4 regions of the Clostridium fermenticellae genome follow, and region 3 is predicted to be linked to each of the others. Evidence: riboswitches for the same ligand, from Rfam matches in the RefSeq annotation. Region 3 holds a riboswitch; each other region holds the start of a gene.
What was found. A riboswitch is a leader RNA that binds a small molecule or an ion and turns the genes downstream of it on or off. The one in region 3 is predicted to bind thiamine pyrophosphate.
Positions count from the first base shown of each region.

Region 1: another riboswitch for thiamine pyrophosphate. It lies ahead of thiW (energy coupling factor transporter S component ThiW); the one in region 3 lies ahead of D4Z93_RS07345 (ABC transporter permease).
Region 2: another riboswitch for thiamine pyrophosphate. It lies ahead of thiD (bifunctional hydroxymethylpyrimidine kinase/phosphomethylpyrimidine kinase); the one in region 3 lies ahead of D4Z93_RS07345 (ABC transporter permease).
Region 4: another riboswitch for thiamine pyrophosphate. It lies ahead of D4Z93_RS11890 (sulfide-dependent adenosine diphosphate thiazole synthase); the one in region 3 lies ahead of D4Z93_RS07345 (ABC transporter permease).

Region 1 is NZ_CP032416.1:1,341,305-1,345,525, reverse strand. It holds gene D4Z93_RS06445 (OPT family oligopeptide transporter) at 1-881, opposite strand, end outside; gene thiW (energy coupling factor transporter S component ThiW) at 1,147-1,716, opposite strand; TPP riboswitch at 2,003-2,114, opposite strand; gene D4Z93_RS06435 (sigma-54 interaction domain-containing protein) at 2,307-3,731, shown strand; gene D4Z93_RS06430 (M20 metallopeptidase family protein) at 3,920-4,221, opposite strand, start outside.
Region 2 is NZ_CP032416.1:2,402,259-2,406,479, forward strand. It holds gene thiE (thiamine phosphate synthase) at 1-342, opposite strand, end outside; gene thiM (hydroxyethylthiazole kinase) at 333-1,145, opposite strand; gene thiD (bifunctional hydroxymethylpyrimidine kinase/phosphomethylpyrimidine kinase) at 1,324-2,124, opposite strand; TPP riboswitch at 2,190-2,288, opposite strand; gene addA (helicase-exonuclease AddAB subunit AddA) at 2,323-4,221, opposite strand, start outside.
Region 3 is NZ_CP032416.1:1,562,925-1,567,145, reverse strand. It holds gene D4Z93_RS07355 (heavy metal translocating P-type ATPase) at 1-1,118, shown strand, start outside; gene D4Z93_RS07350 (heavy-metal-associated domain-containing protein) at 1,145-1,360, shown strand; TPP riboswitch at 1,440-1,548, shown strand; gene D4Z93_RS07345 (ABC transporter permease) at 1,637-2,422, shown strand; gene D4Z93_RS07340 (ABC transporter substrate-binding protein) at 2,472-3,488, shown strand; gene D4Z93_RS07335 (ABC transporter ATP-binding protein) at 3,509-4,221, shown strand, end outside.
Region 4 is NZ_CP032416.1:2,575,181-2,579,401, reverse strand. It holds gene D4Z93_RS11895 (pyridoxal phosphate-dependent aminotransferase) at 175-1,359, shown strand; gene D4Z93_RS11890 (sulfide-dependent adenosine diphosphate thiazole synthase) at 1,467-2,252, opposite strand; TPP riboswitch at 2,311-2,420, opposite strand; gene D4Z93_RS11885 (aldo/keto reductase) at 2,720-3,727, shown strand; gene D4Z93_RS11880 (methyl-accepting chemotaxis protein) at 3,958-4,221, opposite strand, start outside.

The DNA of each region.
Region 1 (4,221 bases), 220 kb from region 3:
ATCATGCCCGCTCCTACATATTTTACATAACTTCCTGCTATATCAGCAACCTGCATTGCATTTATATTTACCTGAGGATTATTCCATACAGTCGCGCCACCTTCTCCAAGAGAAATAAAATACCCTATCAAAGGTGTAATAGCAAAATTAGATAATATTGATCCGGCAAACATAGTTAGCGCTACATCTATACCCACTATAAATCCTATGCCTAAGAGTAAAGGATTAGCTTCAACTTCAAATTTCCACTTATAGAAAGCTTCATTTACATAACTTATAACATTATTAGCTACATTAAAAAATGAACTAGTTACAAGAGTTATAACACCTCCTATAGAAAATCCAATTCCCATAAACTTCACAGATTCTTTAACCCCTTCTGAAGCAACAAGTGTTTCAGATATAGCCATCGATTCAGGATACATAAGATTTCCATGTTCTTGAATAATTAAATAATTATACACAAGAGAAGCTGCTCCTACTCCAAACAAAACTCCTCCTATTCCAATAACAAATCCCTCTAAAAAAGAAAAATGCGCTCCTATCAAAAGTATTGCTGGTAAAACAAATATCATACCACTAGCAATAGATTCTCCACCACTTGACATGCCTTGTACCAAATTTTTACCAAGAATTCCTTTTTGTTTGGCAAACATAGCTATAAATACAGAACCTATTATAGAACCTGGTATGCCAGCTGCAACTGTAAGTCCTGATTTCATACCTGAGTATGCCGTTGATGCTGCAAATAATACTGATAAAATAATTCCAATAGTTAATACAGCGGCATTTCCGCCAGATTTAGATCCATCAGAAATATACGGAACATAATCTATTCCGGATACATTGCCATATGCGCCTTTAGACAATTTTTTATTCATAATTCTTGCCTCCTTTTATACATTATCTTTATAATTATAACATAATTTCCAGCAAAATACAGTTCGAAATTCTTCTAATAAATAAGATTTATTAATTATAAGATTCATAATACTTAAAATATTATATGTTGTTTTTTATTTTCTTCCACGTACTTCAATTTAAACAATATTTATAATATATCAAATACATAAAGAGGTTAATTATATCCACAAACGCTCAAAAAAGACATATGGTTTCACTTAAGAAATCATGTGTCTTTTTAATTTAAAATTCTGTCTTATTTACAGATACATCTTTTTTTATAATTGGTACCTTTTCACAAATTTCCATTCCTAATCTTTGTTGAATCTTTATAAGCATACCATTTTTATTTAAAGCACCTAAAAACACAAGCGCAATTACTCCCCCAATTATTGTTGCAGTAAAAAATAGCGGAACATAAAACATAAGTGAAAGTTCTTTCCTTCCCCAAAAATATGTCATTATCGGCGATGAAACAACTGCTCCTATAATGCCGGTGCCTATAGTTTCTCCTAGTGCCGCAAATAACAAATTATTTCTAGATATCCTATATAAAACTCCTGATAAAAAAGCTCCAAATACAGCACCTGTAAGAGCTAAAGGTGGTATTCCCATAATAAGCATTCTTATAATTCCAATTAATACAGCACAAAGTAATGCATACCAAGGTCCCAAAATAACTGCACACGTAATATTGATGACAGATGACATAGGACACATTCCTTCAATACGTAGAATTGGAGAAATAACAACTCCCATTGCTATCATCATAGCTAACATAAGTTTTCTTAGTAATTTTGACTTTTTTTTCATAAAAATAGGCCTCCATAATAGTATAGTTTGCCAATGTTATCATACAGAAAATACTATTATTTAGGTATAAATTTAAGACAACTAGATAGCATTTTACCATATAATTATATTGGTCGGTCGAAGCTCAAAAGCTTCCTCTCACCTTGAAACACAAGTTCCCTAGCTATTTAGTTGTTACATTAATTAAAAAGTACCGGGCGCTCCCCCGCTGCTTATATTACACAAAAAGAGTATACCCGATCCTAACATTAAGGAAGATATACTCTATTTACATTCATTAATTAAAAAATTCATAAACAAATATTTCCTTACGTCAGGATTACCCGAATCAAGTTATGGGTCGAAGCTATAACTTCCTCTCAGCCTGTATATATATACAAGCTCCCCTTTTTTTAATAATTATATCATACACTATTTTTATATGCAATATTACATTACTATTATAATTTTAAAATAATTACAATTTTTTCTTTAATTACTTTAGAAATAATTAATTTTTCAAGTATATTATTAACAATTTCTTAATATAATTCTATCGAGTGATTTTTAGCTTCAGTTGAATTTATAAATTTAGAAATAAGGTGATACTATTGGAAACATTTAAAAAAATAACCTCTAAAAAAATAGACAGACTTTTTATAAAAATAAATGATATAATTTTCAACCAGATACCAATACCAATATGTCTCGTTAATTCGGAGTGTAAAATTGTAACTTTTAATAATTCTTTTAAAGACTATTTTAACCTTAAACTTGAGAATGAAAAAGGTAAATTTGTAGGAGAAGTAGATCCCAATGCTAGATTTCCTGTTATTTTAAAAACCGGAAAAGCCGAAATTAATAGAAAGCACAAATTTCAAGGCAGAGATATAATAGTACATAGACTTCCCCTTCATTTTAACAATAAATTGATTGGCGGAATTAGTATAACTATTATAGGAGATTTAAATTATATTTATAGATTAGTAACAGAAAACAATCTAATAAAAAACTTAAAATCTTATAAAAATAATCAATCTGCTATCTCCGAAGTATATAAAGCTAAATATACCTTTGATGATATACTATCAAATTCCAATTGCCTAAATAATTGTAAAGAGCAAGCTAAGTCTTTTGCTGAAACAGACTTGACTGTTCTAATAACTGGCGAAAGCGGGGTTGGAAAAGAGCTTTTTGCTCATTCTATTCATAATTACAGTAAAAGGAGAAAAAATCCTTTCATAAGTATAAATTGTGCAGCAATACCAGAAAGTTTAATAGAGTCTGAGCTCTTTGGACATGAGGAAGGTTCTTTTACTGGAGCTACAAAGAATGGTAGAATGGGAAAATTTGAATTAGCCAATACAGGTACGATTTTTTTAGATGAAATAGGAGATTTACCACTCAAGATGCAAGTAAAACTGCTTAGAGTTCTGCAGGAAAAAGAAATAGAACGAGTTGGAGGTAATAAAATCATAAATTTAGATATAAGAGTTATAGCAGCTACAAACTGCGACCTTCAAGAAAAAGTTAATTCTGGTACCTTTAGAAAAGATTTATTTTATAGACTTAATGTCTTAAACTTAGAAATACCTCCTCTTAGAGAAAGACCTTCTGACATATCCCTTTTAATTGATAACTTTATAAATAACTTTTATAAAAAATATGGCATATGTGGTGAATTTACTGAAGATGTTTTAAAAACATTATGTTTATATAAATGGCCTGGAAATGTAAGAGAACTAAGAAATATTGTAGAGAGAATGCTGGTTATTTCTAAAGAACATTCAATTAAAGTTGACAGCATACCTGAAAACATATTGAATAGCAGCAAGGAATCAATGGATGCTAATATAAAACAACTTATTAAAACCAAAACCTTCAGCCCATTAAAAAGCAGCGTCTTTAAAACAGAAAAGGAACTTATAATAAATACTCTAATAGAAAATAACTTTAACAAATCTAAAACTGCAGAAATCTTAGGCATACCTAGAATGACTTTATATAGAAAGTTAAAGGAAATAAATTTGAAATAGATTTCACAATTTAATTATAAATAATTAATTAAATTGTGACTAAAACTAATATGCAGAGACATGCTCACAAAATGAAAATATTTATAATACTGAAATTTGGTATAGGGTTTATAAATGAAAGCTTAACTTCGACTTGTAAACCCTATATCCTGAAGGATAATTGATTTATTGAATCTTCTTATTATTGATTAGGAAAGATAGTCAATACTAACCTGAACATATGCTGCTACCCCTATTGGTAAAGCGTCTTCATCTACTTTAAAATAATTTGAATGATGTGAATAACAACAATCTTTTGATTCATTTCTTCCTCCTAGAAGCATCAAAGCACCGGGCACAGATTCCAGGTATTCCGAAAAGTCTTCAGAACCCATTATCTTTTCAGTTGCTATAAAACCATCTTCTCCGACTATCTTTGCAACAGATTTTTTGGTAAATTTAGCAGCCTTCTCATCATTAATAGTTACACCACAAATGAAATTATAATTAA
Region 2 (4,221 bases), 840 kb from region 3:
TTCCTTTATATTACCCGCTGAAACTCCTATAATCTTATCATGTCCAAGCATTTTCCTTGCTATTTTAAGTGGCATATCACTTTGACCTATGTGTACACCATCTGCATCAACAGCTTTTGCAACATCTATTCTATCATTTATTATTATAGGTACATTATAATAGTCAGTAATTGATTTCACCTGAAGTGCTATCTTATAAAATTCTCTAGTAGATGCATGCTTTTCCCTTACCTGTACCAATGTTGTACCACCTAGAATAGCCTGCTCAACTGCATCTTTTAATTCAACATCATCTAAATAGTCCCTGTCTGTTACAAGATATAATCTATAATCTACTTCCATTCAATTTTCCCTTCTTCTTTCAATCTTTTTTCGGTTAAACTGTAAATACAATCCATCAATTTAACTCTAAAACTTCCAGGAAGTTTAGCTTCCTCATAAGCCGCTTCACCTGCCAGATTCATTGACAGTATTGCTGCAGTAGTAGATAAAAATTTATCTTCATAAGCTCCAGCTGCAGCACCACAAAGCGCTCCAAGCATGCATCCTGCTCCAGTTATTTTAGTAAACATTTCAACACCATTTTTTATAATAGCAATTTTCACTCCATCTGTAATATAATCCTTCTTTCCGGTAGCAGCAACCACACACTTATATTTATTGGCAACATTAATGCAGGCTTCTAGTACACCTTCCCCATCATCCAGCGAATCAACTCCTCTTACATTTGAATCCACTCCTGCTAAGAATTTTATTTCTCCAACATTTCCCTTTATAACATCTATACGTCCAACTTCAGAAATTCTATTTATAACTGAAAATCTTCTAGGTATTGCTCCACATGCTACTGGATCTAGTACAACTGGTACATCATTTATTTTTGCAGAAATACTTGCAAGGACATCAGCTGTCTCCTGCTCTTTACTGAGTGTTCCAAGATTTATATATAGTGCCGATGATATCTTTACAAAATCAAAAACCTCATCATACGCTTCACACATTGCCGGTGATCCTCCAAATGCAAGCAATATATTTGCACAGTCATTTATCGTTACACCATTAGTAATACAATCAACAAGAGGAACCTTCTTTCTTATTTCAGTTAACACCCTTGAAACTTTATTCATAATCTCATCATTATACATCTTATTACCCCCTAATTTATATATAGAATTTACAAGTTCAAGCTTAACTTATGCATAGGCCGGGATTTTCAAAATACCGGGCTTTAGAATTACTAAAAGCATTTATAGTACCGGATTTTGACAGTATCTCCCGGGGGATGGATTAACTTTTCATTTATAAACCCTATAAATTTTGTAATTAAAATTTTATACCTGCAGATTTATATAATTCTACAAAATGTCCAACAGGACCAACTCCATTTCCGATTGAAAAAGAATTTTCAATTGCTTTAGTTATGTACTCTTTAGAAAACCTAACTGCCTCCGATATACTTAAACCACGACTTAAAAATGAAGCTATTGCAGATGACAACGTACAGCCGGTTCCATGTGTATTTTTTGTATCTATTCTCTTTCCTTTTACCTTTATAAAATAATTCCCGGTCAGCAATATATCATTTGCATCATTAAGCCTGTGTCCACCTTTAACCAGCACATTTTTTGCCCCTAAGGCCTCTATTCTTTTGGCTGCTTCTTTCATATCGTCTTCATTCTTTATCTTCATCTTTGCTAAAACCTCTGCTTCAGGTATATTAGGTGTGACTAAATCTGCAATTTCAACAAGTTGTTTCAAAGACTCCTCTGCCTTTACTTTAAGCAAGTGATATCCGCTTTTAGATACCATGACAGGGTCAAGCACTATATTTGATGCTTTGTATTTTATCAGTAATTTTTTTATAACTTCTATACTGTTACTGTTTGACACCATACCTATTTTTACTGCATCAACCTTTATATCATCAAATATAGCCTTAATCTGTGCTTCAATCATATCACTATCTACATCCATTGATTTTTTAACTCCAACTGTATTTTGTGCAGTTATTGCTGTTATAACACTCATTCCATAAACACCAAGTGCACTCATTGTTTTTAAATCTGCCTGTATTCCAGCACCACCACAGCTATCAGAGCCAGCAATCGTTAGTACTTTTTTCAATTTATACACCCCTTTTACAAAGTTTTGCCTCAAAATAAAAATGCACTGCTGAAAAGCAATGCATAAAATTCTTAATTTTTGCTTCCCTACGCCAATATTAACTGGATCAGGTTCAAAGGGTTGGAAACTCCTCTCAGCCTCAAGCGGCACCCCCACAAACGTTATTATTAATATACTATTATTATATACATATATATCCTAAATTTCAACAGCCGTATTATTATAAAGCAAATATAAATACTTATTCTTAACCTTCTTACCTGTAATTAATTCTAAAGCCTTCGCATAATACTTAAGTTGGAACTCATATTTTCGCTTAATATCCCCTATATCCTCTATATAGTCTGTTTTATAATCAATTACAACAAGTTCATCATCCTCTTCAAAATAACAATCTATTATACCTTGAACTAATATTTTTTCATCTTCATATAATTTCTTTGGCAAATCTTCATATATCTCACTACTACTTAAATTTATGATAAATTGTTTCTCTCTATAGACATTATTTGAATTAAGCATTCTCTTGCCAAGCTTAGATGTAAAAAGCCTTAATATCTTCTGTACATCAACACATTTAGCTTCTTCTTGTGTTATAAAATTTTTTGTTATTAGGCCCTCAATCTGATGAGCTATGTCCTGCGATCTAAGTACATTTTTTAAGTCAAGTTTCTGAAGAACTAGGTGCACAATTGTACCTCTTTCTGCACCTGATATATTCTTAGTCTCCTTTAAAAACTTTGGAGTATTTAATGAAGTATTTTTAAATATAACTTCACTATCACCATCCTGTGATAATAAAAATTTTCTTTTAAGTTCTGATATTGACATTTTGGCACTTATATTTTGTGCATCTCTATATTTATATTTCCAATTAAGTCTTCTTGATACCTCGTCTCCAAACTCGCTAATATTGGAATCTAAGTTTATATCATTTATATATTTTAGTACATCATTTTCAGAATCATCATAAATCTTCTTTCTAAAAATAGATTTGTCATACAAATTTATCGTCCACTTAGAATTATCTTCTATAACATACTTTGATACATTAATTTGTCCGAGTCGTCTTATAAGCTTTCCATCTTTATGCCTTGAAAGTGCTCCTCCTATCCAGTCAAGATAACTTCTTGCACTTATTGTATAATATTCAGGTATTTTTTCCTCTTTAACTTCTGTACACTCGCACCATCTGTGACAAGTTTTTTCTATATTATTTACCATGCCCGTTAAAATAAGCTTTTCCTTTGCTCTAGTTAATGCCACATAAAGTATTCTCATCTCTTCAGATAATGTCTCTAATTTTATTTTTCTCTTTATTATCTGTTTTTGAAGTGTAGGATAACTTATTCTTCTCTCTGCATCAATAAAATCTGCTCCAAATCCAAGATCACTGTGAAATAATATACTCTTATTAGCATCCATTAAATTAAAGTTTTTACCTGTTCCAGAGAGTATTACAATAGGAAATTCAAGTCCTTTACTCTTATGTATACTCATGATCTTTACCACATTCTCATTTTCTCCAAGAATCTTTGCACTTCCCATATCTCCACTGCTATTTTTAACTTTATCTATAAAATTTATAAAATTAAACAGACCCTTATAACTAGTGTTCTCATATTGAACAGCTTTGTCAAACAACATTCTTAAGTTAGCCTGCCTTTGGCTTCCGCCCGGCATAGCACCTACAAAACCATAGTAACCTGTATCAGTGTACAAATACCATATAAAGTTATTCAAATCCATATTCATGGATTTATCTCTCCAAACATCAAGTCTATTTAAAAATGCAGACACTTTGTTTTTTAATTTTAAACTTATATGATCCAGGGTATAATCTACAATCTTATCTTCTTCGCATGCATCATCCTCAAAATACTGATCTATTAGTTTCATTGCACTGTAGAAATTTATATCTTTATTTACCATCCTTATATCTATTAATTCTTCTGGTTCAAATGACTCTATTGGAGACCTTAATACAGCTAAAAGAGGTATATCCTGCATCGGATTATCTACTATTTTAAGCATACACATGATAGTTTTTATCTCCGAGGAATCAAAATATCCAATAGCTGTATCTGCAAATACGGG
Region 3 (4,221 bases):
TATTTTGTCTTACAATATTTATTTCAGTACTTGTTATAGCATGTCCATGTGCACTAGGACTTGCAACGCCGACAGCTATAATGGTTGGAACAGGAAAAGGAGCAGAATATGGAGTTCTTATAAAGAGCGGTACTGCACTTGAAGCTACCCATAAAGTAAAAACAATTGTATTTGATAAAACAGGAACAATTACTGAGGGAAAACCTAAAGTTACAGATATTGTAACAGTAACTGGTGTTGATAAAGACTATATTTTAAAGTTGGCCGCATCAGCTGAAGCTGGTTCAGAACATCCGTTAGGAGAAGCTATTGTTGAGAATGCAAATTTTCTTCGAATAGAATTAGAAAAGATAGAGTCTTTTAAAGCTATTACAGGGTATGGTATAGAAGTTTTTATCGATAGTAAAAAAATACTTCTTGGCAATAAAAAATTGATGGATAAGAATGGTATTAATTTAGAGAAGCTCAATATAGTTTCAGAAAAATTATCTGGAGAAGGAAAAACACCTATGTATGTATCTGAAAATGGAAAAATTCTTGGAGTAATAGCTGTAGCTGATACAGTTAAACAAAATAGTAAGAGATGTGTAGAAAAATTACATTCGATGGGAATTGAAGTAGTAATGATAACTGGTGATAATGAAAGAACAGCTGGTGCAATAGGGAAACAGGTTGGAATTGACAGGATAATTGCAGAGGTATTGCCGGGAGATAAAGCAGAGGAAGTAAAGATGCTTCAAAGTGAAGACAGGAAAGTGGCTATGGTTGGTGATGGAATAAATGATGCTCCAGCACTGGCTCAGGCAGATATAGGAATTGCAATAGGCTCTGGAACAGACATTGCTATTGAATCAGCAGATATAGTTCTTATGCGTGGTGATTTAATGGATGTAGTTACAGCTATAGAATTGAGCAGAAAAACAATAAAGAATATAAAGGAAAATCTTGCGTGGGCGTTTGGATATAATACTCTTGGCATACCAGTTGCGATGGGAGTGCTTTATATATTTGGTGGTCCACTCTTAAATCCAATGATTTCAGCTTTAGCAATGAGTTTAAGTTCGGTATCAGTTTTGACAAATGCTTTAAGATTGAAAGGTTTCAAACCTTTAATTTAATATAAATATTGAGAGGAGAATATATTATGAAAAAGAAAGTATTTATTGAAGGAATGAGCTGCAAACACTGTGTTGCTCATGTTGAGGAGGCTCTTAAAGAATTAGATGGAGTTAAAAAAGTAAAAGTAAGTTTGGATGATAAAAATGCAGTTGTAGATTTTAAAGATGAAATTGAAGATAGTGCTATAAAAGCTGCTGTTGAGGATGCAGGATATGATGTAGTTAAGATAGAAAACATATAGGCCTTAGTAAGAATATTTTAATAATTTGACACATTTATTTTATAAATGATATACTAATTTATGTTGATATTTTTAAAATCATATATTGTTGGGGAGGCAGAAACACTGTTTGAGAGGAAACTGGTAGGTTTCGACCCGTAAAACCTGAATTGGATAATGCCAACGGAGGGAATTACAGTAAGTAATCAAATAAATTTGTTTAGTATAAAGACCTCTCTTCTATTTTTGAAGAGAGGTTTTTGTATGCTTAATAACTCATGTAGGATGTGTAATTGTATGAAATGTAATAATTATGGTAAATCGATTTACAGGATTTCAGCTATTGTTTTTCAGGTTATGCTTATATTCTTATGGCAAATACTTGTAGATAAAGGAGGAATACCTAAATATATTCTTCCATCGCCTAAGGATGTGGCAATAACTTTATTTGAAATCTTTCCTATACTTATTCCTCATATTTATGTTACCCTGGAAGAAGCAATTATTGGTTTTTTAATTTCTATAGTATTTTCAGTAATAATTGCACTGCTTATGGATAATATAAAAATTGTAAAGGCCTGTATTTATCCAATACTTGTTATATCGCAAACAATACCTACTATAGCACTTGCCCCGATATTTATAATATGGTTTGGGTTTGGCATACTCCCTAAAGTCATTGTAGTTGTTTTAGTATGTTTTTTCCCAATTGTGATAAGTCTTGTAGATGGACTTGAAAGTGCTGATGTAGATATGCTGAATCTTATGGACACGATGAATGCATCTAAATTTCAGAAATTTAGGTATGTAAAATTTCCTGGGTGCCTGGGTTCATTTTTTTCAGGACTTAGAATAGCAGCAACATACAGCATAATGGGAGCTATAGTTGGAGAATGGCTTGGAGGAGAGAAAGGTCTTGGAATATTTATGGTAAGAGCAAAAAATGCATATGCACTTGATCAAATATTTTCAGCTATATTAGTTGTAGTGATTTTAAGTATGCTATTGTTCTTATTTATGTATGTACTTCAATACATATTTATGCCGTGGCAAAGGAAAGACAGAGAGAATATTAACAAATAGTGTAATATGAAAGGGGGACGTTGGGAAATTAACCCAGCACGATTTAAACATGTATAAGAGAAAAATATTTAAAATTTTAACATCAACTGCACTTATAGGTATACTGCTTATTGGGTGTTCTTCTGGAAATGAAACATCAAAGGAAAAAGATAGTAAACCTCTGACAAAGGTAAAGGTAATACTTGACTGGACACCAAATACAAATCATACTGGACTTTATGTAGCTAAGGATAAGGGATATTATAAAGATGAAGGATTGGATGTTCAGATAATTCAACCTTCCGATGGAGCTGTTGGTAATTTAATAGCTGCCGGTAAAGGAGATTTTGGAGTAAGCTATCAAGAAGATGTAACTTATGCAAAAACTTCAGATAATCCTCTTCCAATAAAAGCTGTAGCAGCTTTAGTTCAGCATAATACATCTGGATTTGCGTCACCTAAGGATAAAAATATAAGTACTGTAAAGGATTTTGAAGGAAAAACATACGGTGGATGGGGTTCACCTTCGGAAAAAGCTGTAGTTCAGTCTGTTATGCAGAATGGAGGGGCCGATTTTAATAAACTTAAAATTGTAGATATTGGTACTCAAGATTTTTTTGCAGCTACGAAAAAAAATATAGATTTTGCATGGATATATGAAGGATGGACAGGTATAGAAGCTAAAGTTAAAAATATACCGCTCAATTTTATAGAACTTAGAAAATTAAATCCTGATCTGGATTATTATACACCTATACTTATTACAAATAATAATACTCTTAAGAATAAACCGGAATTAGTTAAAAAGTTTTTAAAAGCAACACAGAGAGGATATAAATATTCCATTGATAATCCTGAGGATGCAGCTGACATATTAGTAAAAAATGCACCTGAGATAGATAAAAAGCTTGCAGTAGAGAGCCAAAAGTATATGAACACAAAGTATATTGATGATGCCCCAAGATGGGGAGAAATGAAGTCTTCTGTTTGGAATAACTATACTAAATTTCTTATGAGTAAAAATCTTATAAAAAAGAATTTGAAAGCGGAAGATGCATTTACAAATGATTTTCTTCCATCCAAATAGTAGTAAAGGAGATATAATTCTTGAATAAATCCAGTATTTTAAAAAAAGTTGTGCTTAAAGATGTGTCAAAATCCTTCGATGGATATAAAATAATAGACAACATAAGTTTTGAGGTTACTGAAGGAGAATTCGTAAGTCTTATTGGACCTAGTGGGAGTGGAAAAAGTACCATATTAAATATAATTTCAGGTATACTAAATCCGGACAGTGGTGATGTTTATGTTGATGGAGATATAAGTTATATGCATCAAAAGGATTTGCTTCTTCCGTGGAAGAAGGTAATAGACAATGTTGCAATGCCGCTTTATATAAAAGGGGAGAGTAAAGTTTGTGCCAGAAATAAAGTGTTAAAATATTTTGATATGTATGGGTTAAAGGGATATGAATATAAGTATCCATCAAAATTGTCTGGAGGAATGAGACAGAGGGCAGCTTTTCTTAGAACCTATATGGCTTCGGATAATATTATGTTGTTAGATGAACCGTTTGGAGCTTTGGATGCTATAACAAGGACAAAAATGCAGAACTGGCTTTTAAAGATTATAAAGGATTTAAATATAACAATATTGTTTATAACGCATGATATAGAAGAAGCTATATATCTTTCAAATAGGATTTATATACTTTCAGATAAGCCGGCCAGTATAAAGAGTTCAATATATGTCGATTTACCTGAGGATAAGACGAAGGATATTATAACCTCAGATGAATTTCTGAGTATAAAAAGAAGGAT
Region 4 (4,221 bases), 1.0 Mb from region 3:
ATTCATTTTTATTTGCTTATATATTTTATTGAATTAAGAGCCTATACTGCTAATTAGTTAGCATAAAGGCTCTTTTTGTATTTATTTTTATAATTATTTATGGATAAATATTGACAAATAATCAGCAAAAGAGATTATAATATTAAGTATATGAACTAAAAGGGGGTTAATTTTATGATTTCAAAAGAAATGTATGAATTAGGCAGTAAAAAATCGACTATAAGAGCCATTGCTGAATATGCAGAAAAACAGGCTAAAGTAGTTGGAAAAGAGAATATATATGACTTTAGTTTGGGAAATCCTAACGTTCCAGCACCTGAGTATATTAAAGAAACTATAATTGATATTTTAAATAATGAGGATTCGTGTAGTGTACATGGGTATACAGCAGCCTATGGAGATCCGGAATCGAGAGAGTTAGTAGCCAAGAGTTTGAATAAGAGATTTGGTACAAACTTTTCGGGAAAAAATTTATTTATGACGGCCGGAGCAGCTGCATCAATAAGTATATGTTTTAAAGCATTAGGTGAAAGAGATGATGAATTTATAGCTTTTGCTCCCTACTTTCCTGAGTATAAATGTTTTGTTGAATCCACAGGGTCAAAGTTTGTAGCTGTTAAAGCGAATGTTTCTGATTTTCAGATTAATTTTTCAGAATTTGATAAGAGAATCAACGAACATACTAAAGCTGTTATTGTAAATTCTCCCAATAATCCAAGTGGTGCAGTTTATTCAGAGAAAACAATTATCAAGTTGGCAGATATATTAAAACAAAAAGAGAAAGAATATAATCATCCAATATTTTTGATATCTGATGAGCCTTATCGTGAGATAGCGTATGATAATGTTGAGGTACCATATCTACCCAAATATTATGATAATACTTTGGTATGTTATTCATACAGTAAATCTTTTTCATTGCCTGGTGAAAGAATTGGATATATAGTGGTTCCCAATGAAATCATTGATTTTGATGTAATATTTGCAGCTATTGCCGGTGCAGCCAGAGTTTTAACACATGTAAATGCTCCATCATTGTTTCAGAAAGTAGTTGCGAGATGTGCGGGCCTGCCTTCAGATATAAGTACATATGAAAATAACAAAGATATATTATATAATGGTTTGATTGAAGCTGGATTTTCATGTGTAAAACCAGATGGGGCATTTTACTTATTTCCCAAATCATTAGAAGCTGACGATGAGGCTTTTTGTGAAAAGGCAAAAAAATATAATTTATTGCTTGTTCCGGGAAAGGATTTTGGTTGCCCAGGACATTTTAGAGCTGCTTATTGTATTAAAACTTCAACAATTGAAAAATCAATTCCTTTGTTTAAAAAATTAGCAGAGGAATATAAATAACATTCTAATAATGATAGACAAACAGTATTGAATAAATCAATGTGAACTGTTTGTCTATATTTTGAACTGGAATTATTCTTTTCCTACTTAGGTTATTGTGTTAATTCTTATTTTGCTGCATGCAATTTTTCTATTAATTGTTTAGCAGCTTTCTGACCTGAAAGAAGCATACCTCCAAAAACCGGACCCATTCTCTGTCCGCCTAAAGTGGCATTAGCAGCCATACCGGATACATATAGTCCTGGATATACTTCACCAGTGTTTTTAACGACCTGATCTTCACCACGATCTGCCCACATTGTTTTTTCTCCCACAAAACTTCCGTTTTCGGTATTTAAAACGTTTCCTTGTTTAGCTACAAGTTTATTCACTATTGATGCATCATGACCTGTGGCATCAAGTATATATTTTGATTCTATCATTATTGGATCAATAGGCATTTTTGTTTTTTCAACGGCAGCCCAGTTAATTACAAGTCCTGCAATGCAATTATCCTTTTCTATTACGTCTTCTACGGATATTAAGTTTAATATTTTAGCTCCAGCTTTAACTGCTTTTAGAGTTAGCGCAGAAACACATTCTATAGAATCAACTGTATAATAGTTTTCTTCATATTTTTTATAATTAACGTTAAAGTCGTCCAGAATGCTTCGGGCACTTTCCTGAATTACAATTTGATTCATCATCATGCCACCTCCCCACATGCCGCCTCCAATACTGAGACTACGCTCTATAATGGTTGTCTTAACTCCGGCTTCAGCAAGGTAAGCTGCAGCTACCAAACCTGATGGACCTCCTCCGACGATGATTACATCTGAATATAATATGTCTTCAAGTTTATCCTTGTAAGTATCAATAATAGCTTTTGAAATTTTGGTGTCTTCTAAGTACATTTTTTTAACTCCTTTCATTTATAGATAAATTAAAAGCACACCCTTAGGAAAAGGTGTGCGAAATATTTTAAACCTTCCCTACGCGGACATTACTCCGATCAAGTTATAAGGGTCAGGTGCTTAATAGTCCTTTCTCAGTCCAAAACATGGACTCCCCGCTAAAATATATTTAATATTCATTTTTTAATAATTGTTAAACGTTAAGAATTCCTAACATATTTTATAGTAACACAAAAATACTAATCTTACAATATATTTATTTATAAAATTAATTTACAAAAAAAGTCCTATAAGTACATAAATTCAATAATATTACAGAAATATATTGTATGTTCTTTCAAGTGGTAATTTATACTACTCCTATATTTGGTTTGTAAAAAATACTTTTTAATAATATAATTTTGAATAAGTATTGAAATATTTAAACAATTATATATTATTTAATTTTTAGAGGAGATGGTAGGTGTATGAAAACAGTAAAGTTAGGTAAAACAGGATTAATTGTAAGTAAAAATGGATTTGGAGCACTTCCGATACAACGTATTTCAAAAAAGAACGCTGTTTATTTATTACAAAAGGCATTTTATAATGGAATCAATTATTTTGATACTGCAAGAGCATATTCAGATAGTGAAGAAAAAATAGGAGCTGCGTTTTCTTACATAAGAGATAAGATTATTATAAGCACTAAAACAGCGGCACAAAATGCTGATGAATTCTGGAAAGATTTAGAACAAAGCTTGAAGAATTTACAGACGAATTATATTGATATTTATCAGTTTCATAATCCATCATTTTGTCCAAAGCCTGGAGATAAATCTGGACTTTATGATGCAATGCTTGAGGCAAAGAAACAGGGTAAAATACGATTTATAGGAATTACGAATCATAGGATGACTGTCGCAAAAGAAGCTATATCATCAAAACTATATGATACACTCCAATTTCCTTTTTCGTATCTTGGAGGGGAATCAGATATAGAAATAGTTAATTTGTGTAAGGAAAATAATATGGGATTTATCGCAATGAAGGCACTATCCGGTGGGTTAATTACAGATTCAGCTGCTGCATATGCATATCTTTCACAGTTTAATCATGTTGCGCCTATTTGGGGAATTCAACGTGAAAATGAACTTGATGAATTTTTATCTTATAATGACAATCCACCAATTTTTACGGATAATATGAAAAAACAGATTGAACATGATAGAAAAGAATTATCCGGAGACTTTTGCCGTGGATGTGGATACTGTATGCCATGTCCGGCTGGAATTCAAATTAATGATTGCGCAAGAATGAGTCTTCTTCTCCGTCGTGCACCGAAGGATGATTACCTTACTAAGGAGTGGCAGGAAGAAATGAAAAAGATTGAAGGGTGTCTTCATTGTAATAACTGTATGAGCAAGTGCCCGTATAAATTAAATACTCCAGAGCTTTTAAAAAAGAATTATGAAGATTACAAAACCTTTTTATAGGGTTTGTAACTGAAAGCTTAACTTATGCTCCGATCGGGATTTCCAAAATACGTAACGTAAAAAATTTCTAGTAAGTCTAAGCTTGCGTTTAAAAAAATCTAAGCAGATTTTATAAACTCACTTTGTTCAAACATATAAAATCCACTAAGATTTTTAAGAACACTTCGCTAAGACTTACTACAAAATTTTTTAATGTGCCTTAATTTTAGAAATCCCGGTCTGCGCATAAGTTAATTAATTTTAAATTGATTTATCTCATCTTTAAGTTCCTCTGCTAAAGTTTTAAGCTTTTCTGAATGTCTTGTAAATTCCTGCATAGTTGCAGATATTTCTTCGCTGGATGCAGTAACTTCTTCGGAAGCCGAGGCTGTTTCTTCAGATATGGATGAGATATCTTCAATTTCAGCTAATGTAGATTGTTTCTTATCATTCATATCAATAATGGATTTCTTTACCTCATCAACTCTGCCTATCATTATTTCAATTGATTTAAG